2 regions of the uncultured Bacillus sp. genome follow, and region 2 is predicted to be linked to the other one. Evidence: riboswitches for the same ligand, from Rfam matches in the RefSeq annotation. Region 2 holds a riboswitch; the other holds the start of a gene.
The links. A riboswitch is a leader RNA that binds a small molecule or an ion and turns the genes downstream of it on or off. The one in region 2 is predicted to bind S-adenosylmethionine.
Positions count from the first base shown of each region.

Region 1: linked by a shared signal. The riboswitch ahead of metI (cystathionine gamma-synthase/O-acetylhomoserine thiolyase) and the one ahead of Q5C82_RS05465 (2-hydroxyacid dehydrogenase) in region 2 are both predicted to bind S-adenosylmethionine.

Region 1 is NZ_CATYRA010000003.1:75,019-79,204, forward strand. Features, by position in the region: gene metC (cystathionine beta-lyase) at 1-1,141, opposite strand, end outside; gene metI (cystathionine gamma-synthase/O-acetylhomoserine thiolyase) at 1,134-2,255, opposite strand; SAM riboswitch class I at 2,324-2,449, opposite strand; gene Q5C82_RS06130 (esterase family protein) at 2,617-3,339, shown strand; gene Q5C82_RS06135 (YjcG family protein) at 3,376-3,891, shown strand; gene Q5C82_RS06140 (GNAT family N-acetyltransferase) at 3,896-4,186, shown strand, end outside.
Region 2 is NZ_CATYRA010000002.1:389,475-393,660, forward strand. Features, by position in the region: gene Q5C82_RS05460 (FGGY-family carbohydrate kinase) at 6-1,469, opposite strand; gene Q5C82_RS05465 (2-hydroxyacid dehydrogenase) at 1,487-2,512, opposite strand; SAM riboswitch class I at 2,607-2,698, opposite strand; gene Q5C82_RS05470 (molybdopterin oxidoreductase family protein) at 2,847-4,186, shown strand, end outside.

The sequences.
Region 1 (4,186 bases), on a different contig from region 2:
GCGCTTGTTCGAAATCACGTTCTAAATCATCTGCATGTTCGACTCCCACGCTAAGGCGAAGCAAGCCGTCTGTGATGCCGCGTTTTTCACGCTCTTCCTTAGGCATTGCCGCGTGTGACATCGTTGCCGGATAGGACAAAATCGATTCCACGGCGCCAAGACTTACAGCAAAGACCGGAAGTGATACATTCTCTACTAATTTCTTAACGGCCTCTTTGCTTTCAAGCTCAAAAGATAGCACGGCGCCCGCTCCCGTTGACTGGCTTTTATGGGTTTCGGCCCCCGGATGATCAGACAGCCCCGGATAATATACGCGTTTCACCGCCGGATGCTTCTGGAAAAATTCAGCAAGCCGCTGCGCTGTTTGGCTCGCTTTCTCTAAACGGACCTGTAATGTTTTTAATCCGCGCAGCACGAGCCAGCAATCTTGCACCCCTAGGACCGCGCCAAACGCGTTTTGCAGCTTATATAACTGCTTCCCAAGCTCATCATCCTTGACAGCAGCCAGGCCTGAGAGCACATCACTGTGTCCGCTCAAGAACTTTGTTGCACTGTGAAGCACAATATCCACGCCGAGATCAAGCGGCCGCTGCAGTGCAGGTGTCATGAATGTATTGTCCAAAAAGGTCAAACAGCCGTTTTCTTTTGCAAGCTGAACCACCGCTTGAATATCAGTAATCCCAAGTGTCGGATTTGAAGGTGTCTCCATATAAATGACCTTTGTATTCGGCTTGATATTCCGCGCCACTTCGTTACTATCCGTCATATCAACAAACGTGTGTTCAATGCCAAACCGGGTCAGCACCTCTGTTACCATGCGGAAGGTTCCTCCGTATACATCTTCTGTCACAAGAACGTGATCGCCCTGTGACAGAAGTAAAAATGCTGTTGAAATCGCAGCCATGCCTGAACTGAAAGCAAATCCTCTCGTTCCGCCTTCCAGTGCGGCAATTGTTTCTTCGAGAGCTGTTCTTGTCGGCGTTCCTGAGCGGCTGTAATCGTATGCGCCAAACTCTTCAAATGAAGATTGGTGAAAAGTCGATGCGTGCTGGATCGGTACACTGACCGCTCCTGTTGCGCCGTCTGTTTTAAATGGATTGTGCACGAGCTGGGTTTCCAGCGTCCAATTGTGATTACTCAAAAGAAACAGCTCCCTCTTTGACCTGACATAACGCTTGTTTTAGGTCTTCTTTTAAATCTTCCGCATGTTCAATTCCGACCGAAAAACGCAGCAAACGATTGCAGACCCCATTTGCGATGCGGATTTCTTCAGGAATATCCATGTGCGTCTGTGTGGCAGGGTATGTAATAAAGCTCTCCACCCCGCCGAGGCTTTCTGCGAAACAAATGGTCTTCAGCGCTTTTAAAAACGGGTTAACCCACTCTTCTTTTTGAAGACGGAAGGACAGCATGCCGCCTTTTCCGGGATACAGTACATCGGCAATTTCCTCCTGCTCTTCTAAAAACGCCGCAAGCCCCTGCGCGTTTGCCTGATGCTGGCGCATTCTGAGGCTCAGCGTTTTCATTCCTCTCATCAGAAGCCACGAATCAAACGGAGGCAGGACGGCGCCGATCGCATTTTGATGTTGAAACATTTCCTCACCAAGCTTTTCATCCTTTACAACGACAAGCCCCGCAAGCAGGTCGTTATGCCCTCCTAAATACTTGGTTGCACTGTGAATTACAATGTCTGCTCCCAGCTCAAGCGGCCGCTGCAAGACCGGTGTATAAAATGTATTATCAACGATCAGCAGAAGACCGTACTCTTTTGTAATCCGGGCGATCTTTTCAATGTCCGCCTCCTGCATAAGCGGATTTGTCGGTGTTTCTACAAACACAGCTTTTGTATTCGGCGTAATCTTAGAGCGTAAACAGTCCTCATCGCTGAAATCATCATAATGAAAGATCAATCCATATTTTTTCCATTCGTTTTCAAACAGACGGTACGTGCCGCCATATAGGTCCGATGAAACGATCAGTTCATCTCCGCTTTTAAACAGCGCCATAATCGTTTGGATGGCAGCCATTCCCGAACTGAAGGCAAGCCCTCTCGCTCCGTTTTCTAAGCTGGCGATCGCGTCCTCAACAAGCTGGCGTGTCGGATTTTTTGTGCGGACATAATCAAATCCGGTAGATTCTCCGATTCCTCTGTGGCGGTATGCTGTTGATAAATAAATAGGAGGACTCACTGTTCCCGTTACTTCGTCGCTTCGGTTCCCAATTTGGGCTAATTTCGTTTCAACGTGCTGTGACATATAGCTGACACCTTCCCTTTTCAAAATAAAAAACCCCTTCTTCATAAGAAGAAGGGGTTTAACGCTTCTTCTTATCTTCCAAGCATAAAAAACGCTTGCTGGATTTAGCACCTTGGCGTTTTGCACACATAGTGCAAAACAAGCCGGTTGCTGAGGTTTCTAAGGGCCAGTCCCTCCACCTCTCACGATAAGAAATATCGATTTCAATTTTCTGATTGTTTTATATTAGCGCAATTTGCAGTTTATTTCAACTCTTTTTTCTTCGAGTTCCGAACAGTTTAAAGAGAGAAATTTCTAATAATTCATGGTACAATAATGGAAAACAGCAAGAAAGTCTAGTGATGTCCTGGAGGAATGTATTATGGTACCGAAAAACGGCACAGTGCAAGAAAAGAAATTCTTTTCAAAAGAGCTTAACGAGGAAATGACATTGCTCGTTTATCTGCCGTCCAACTACTCCCCCCTTTATAAATACCATGTCATTATCGCGCAGGACGGCCACGATTATTTCAGGCTGGGGAGAATCGGCAGACAGGTCGAAGAATTGCTGTCCAAGCGAGAAATAGACCGGAGCATTATTATCGGTGTTCCTTATAAGGATGTAAAAGAGCGCAGAAAAACCTACCATCCGGAAGGCTCAAAATTTTCGGCGTATAAACGGTTCATCGCCCATGAGCTCGTTCCGTTTGCTGATGACGAGTATCCAACCTATCAAGTCGGCTACGGTCGGACGCTGATCGGTGATTCTCTCGGAGCGACCGTTTCTCTTATGACAGCGCTTGATTATCCGAATATGTTCGGAAATATCATCATGCAGTCTCCCTATGTTGACAAACATGTATTGGAAGCTGTGAAGCAGTCAGACGATATCACACACCTCTCTATTTATCACCAAATCGGAACAAAAGAAACTGACGTCCACACGACAGACGGAAACATTCTGGATTTTACAGAACCGAATCAGGAGCTGAAACAGCTGCTGGAGAAGAAGCTTTCCGATTATGATTTTGAACCATTTGACGGAGATCACAAATGGACATATTGGCAGCCTCTCATCACACCGGCGCTGAAAAAAATGCTTTAACACTCTATCATACTTTATTTCCAGGAGGGACATAATATGAAATACGGAATCGTTTTATTTCCATCAAAAAAACTCCAAGACCTTGCGAACTCTTACAGAAAGCGCTATGACCCGAGCTATTCCCTAATCCCGCCCCATTTGACGCTGAGAGCATCGTTTGAATGTGAAGAGGAGAAAGCGGATCAGCTTGTTTCACATCTGAGAAACATCGCAAAGGAGTCCCATCCGGTCGTTCTCAAAATGACAAAATACAGCTCATTTGCGCCTGTCAATAATGTCATTTACATCAAAGCAGAGCCGACGGAAGAATTAAAAACACTCAATGAAAAGTTATACACCGGTGTGTTGGCTGGTGAACAGGAATATAATTTCGTTCCGCATGTGACGGTCGGCCAAAATCTTTCCGACGATGAGCATTCAGATGTGCTGGGACAATTAAAAATGCAGGAAGTGTCGCATGAAGAAATCGTTGATCGTTTCCACTTGCTTTACCAGCTGGAAAATGGATCGTGGACAGTATATGAAACCTTCTTGCTAGGCGGAGGAGAATAATCCTTTGGAAGCAGTTATCGCAAAAAATGAAGAACAAATGAAAGATGCATTTCATGTAAGAGAAGAAGTCTTTGTCAAAGAACAAAACGTACCTGCTGAAGAAGAAATTGACGAACTTGAAAATGAGTCGGAGCATATCGTCGTGTATGACGGCGCAAAGCCTGTCGGCGCCGGAAGATGGCGTATGAAGGACGGCTACGGCAAGTTAGAACGGATTTGCGTATTGAAAAGCCATCGCTCCTCCGGTGTCGGCGGCATCATTATGAAGGCACTCGAAAAAGCGGCGGCAGACGGC
Region 2 (4,186 bases):
CCGCCTTATATCAACACTTTGCTTTCTGATCCTGAAAAAAAACGCTGTGTTTGCTTCCATTCCTCATATAAAGCCAGTTCGACCCGACAGTCCTGCGGTTCGATCACCCGGACATTTGCTGACATCTCTTCCGTCAATTGAAGGGTTTCGTTGCAAATGACTGCAGCCCCCACGACAGATGCCTGATGATATCCCTCTTGAACATAGACTTTTTTCTGAAGAAGGTCCGCGATATATTGAGTGAGTGCTTTGCTTTGGAATCCTCCTCCGCACACCCAAACATAGTCACGTTCAAACGGAGTAACCTCTGTTAAAATGTCAAAGTTCCATTTGATCGAAAATGCGATCTCTTGCAGTGCTGCACGTACAAAATGTGCTCTCTTTAAATTTGCAGAAAGCGGGGCATCAAAAAGAAATCCGCCTCTCGTTAACGCATTCTTTTCTGCCGATAAGTAAGAACCGAGAGCTGCCACACATGCATTGTCTTCTTTAGCAAGGGCAGAAATCTCTTCCTCCATCACTTCGTACGATTCATTTGGATAAAAAATCTGTTTTAATTTTTGATAATTCAGGCCGGTAATTCCGGGGTTCGTTTCCACAAGCCAATGCCCTTGATCTGTATGGCAGTTCAGCCAGGCTTTATGTTTTGTGTCGCCATGATCAACAGTAATTTTGGTTATTGGCGTTGTTGTCCCTGATACGATGACAATGTCCTCAAGCGCAGCGCCAGTGCTTTTCACAGCCAGCTGTGTATCACCGCCCCCTGCTATAACCTTCGCATTTATAGAAAGGCCTAATTCGGACGCATATTCATTTGTTATCGTTCCAATCGCTGTTCCCGCTCTTACGAGAGACGGAAGGATGGATGGTGAAAAGCCGAATATGCCGCACATCTCTTCTGACCAAGTGTTTTGCTTCACGTCAAACAGCAGGGTTTCGGTTGCCTGCGATGGTTCATATGTCAAAATTCCGCTCAGCTGATATGTCACCCAATCACTGATGCTTGTAAAGCTAGCAGTCTTTTCCCATAAAGAGGGCTGACGCTGTTTTAAACCATAAAGCTTGAGTGCAGAAAAAAGAGCAGTCGGGAGGCGGCCTGTGCGGCTGTATATCTCTTCCTGATTGGGTATACTCTCCTCCCACTCACGGCCGCGATTATCAATGTTCGGCAGCCCGAGAAAAGAGTCGCCGTTTTGATCGATCAGAACAATCCCCTGTCTTTGACTCGTCGATGTCAAAGCAATAATGTCAATATCACCTGAACGAGAAAGCGCACGTTTTGCCAGTTTCATCACTTGCTTCCACAGCACCTGAGGAGAAAAATAACAGCTGTCCGGGTAAAGCGTCTCGGTGGCATACACGATGTCCTCCCTTTCAACCGTTTGAACGCTACCCGATACACTCATGACCGCTACTCTCGCATTCCCTGTGCCGATATCAAAAACGAGATAGCCTTTTTGTTTTTTCATTCCTCTAACCTCCTTTCTTATACCTCTGTTTTCAGCTCATCTTTGTTATACAATGTCGGAATATTGAGAGTTTTTTCAACCTTCCACCTTTTGAGGGCTTTGTTCAGGATCGTCACGTGATGATCCTCCACTTCAAAGGTTGCTCCAGCGAGATGCGGTGTTGCCAGAACATTAGGCAATGAAATGAATTCGTAATCTGATTTCTCTGGAGGTTCATGATAAAAAACGTCTAAAATCGCTCCTCTGATTTTATGTTCTTTTAGTACAGATAAAAGATCTTCACGGTTTACCACAACCGCTCTTGAAGTATTGACGAAAATCGCACTCTCTTTCATCAGATCAAAACACGTCCGATCAATAAGTCCCAGTGTTTCCTCGGTACGAGGCAGTTGGACTGAAACGATATCACTGTCTGAAAACACCGTTTTAAGAGATACTTTTTCATATAGCGGATGATCGTCTTGTACGTATGGATCGTAATACTTTACTTTACAGTCAAACGCAGTCAGCAGTTTTGCAATCCTTTGCCCAACCGCGCCGAACCCCACCATGCCGACCGTTTTTCCCGTTAATTCGTTCCCTTTAAATTTGGCATAAGCCTGCAAGTAATCGCTGTCCCATTTCCCATCCTTCAGCCATTGATTAGAGGTGCTGGTATGGCGGAGAAAGGAAATCACATGACCGATAAACATTTCAGCAACCGCTTGTGCATTCCGCCCGGGTGTATAAAAAATGGGTATGTCTCTTTTTGACGCTGCGGCCACATCCACATTGGAGGGCATTCCTCTGCACACACCGACAAATGAAAGTTCTGGAACAGATGCAAATACGCTGTCTGTTACTTGATCAAGCTCAGTAATCAAGCCTATCGCATGTGTTTCTTTTAGTAGCTGAATGAGTTCATCTTCCCGGTATGCCCGGCCTTGTTCCTTCCAGGAATGATAAGTGACTGAGCCGAACAATTTTTCAACCTCTTTTCGTCCTTCTTCGTTGTACGGTGCTGTAATCAAAACCGTCATGGTGCAAAACATCCTTTTCATCATATTTTTTCATAAAAAAAATCTCTTTCCGAAGATGGAAAGAGATTCATGTATAAGCGTGCCCTGTTTACAGACAGACGCCGGTATAAACCTTGCTTTCCTATCTTTCAAGCTGACGCTTGCTGGAATTGGCACAATAATGTTGCCGAGGTTTCATAGGGCCAGTCCCTCCACCTCTCTGGATAGAAAATGTTGAGTATGTAATTTTCAGAATGAAGAATACGTTTATCATAAAGAAGTCTCAGATTGATGTCAATCTCTTTTTTTCAGAATTGACGTTATCATCCGAAATGTTATAATTCTTACAATATATCTAACTAGAGAGAGGAACTGGGCCATGAAATCTTTTGCCACACAACAAAACGGCATTTTTAAATCCGTTTGCTCGCTTGACTGCCCGGATCAGTGCGGATTGTTAATACATAAAAAAGACGGAAAAATTGTGAGAGTCCAAGGTGATCCTGATCATCCTGTCACAGCCGGAAACATATGCAACAAAGTCCGAAACATGACAGAGCGCATCTATGATGAAAAGCGGCTGACTACACCTCTCAAACGGACAGGTGCGAAAGGCCGGGCAATATTTGAACCGATTTCTTGGAAAGAGGCGATCGATACCATCACCTCCCGCTGGAAACAGCTGATTGATGAAGAGGGTGCTGAAAGCATACTTCCTTACAGTTTTTACGGTAATATGGGCAAATTAACAGCTGAAGGAATGGACCGCCGTTTCTTTTACCGCATGGGCTCAAGCCAGCTTGAACGGACGATTTGCAGCAAAGCGGGATCTGAAGGCTATAAATATACGATGGGTATAAGTGCGGGAATCGATCCCGAGGAAACCATTCATACGAAACTATTTATTTTTTGGGGAATCAACGCGGTCAGCACAAATATGCACCAAATTACCATCGCCCAAAAAGCACGAAAACAAGGTGCCAAAATTGTCGTGATTGATGTTCATAAAAACCAGACAGGACGTCTCGCAGATTGGTTTATTCCCATAAAACCCGGAACCGACAGCGCACTTGCTCTTGGCATCATGCACATCTTATTTAAAGAAAACCTTCATGATGAAGCATTTCTGTCTGAATACACGGTCGGCTATGAAGAGCTCCGTGAACACGTGAAACAGTATGATCCAGAAAAGGTATCACTGATCACCGGTGTCAGTACCGAAGATATTTATCAGCTGGCAAGAATGTACGGCGAAACCTCCCCTGCTTTTATTAGAATCGGAAACGGACTCCAACACCACGATAACGGCGGGATGATTGTACGGACGATTGCCTGTCTTCCGGCAATCACCGGCCAATGGCTGCACACAGGGGGCGGTGCAATTAAGCATAACAGCGGAATTTTAGAATATAACACAAATGCCTTGCAGCGGTCTGACTTGCTGAAGGGTCGCACACCGAGATCGTTTAATATGAATCAGCTGGGCAAAGTGCTTTTGGAAACAGATCCGCCAATTCGTTCTCTTTTTATTTACGGGACAAATCCGGCCGTTGTCGCGCCAGAAGCGAATAAAGTCAGACAGGGCTTGCTGCGGGAAGACTTGTTTACTGTGGTTCATGATTTATTTTTAACGGAAACGGCTGCATATGCGGACATTGTACTGCCTGCAACATCCGCTTTTGAAAACACTGATTTTTATACATCCTACTGGCACCATTA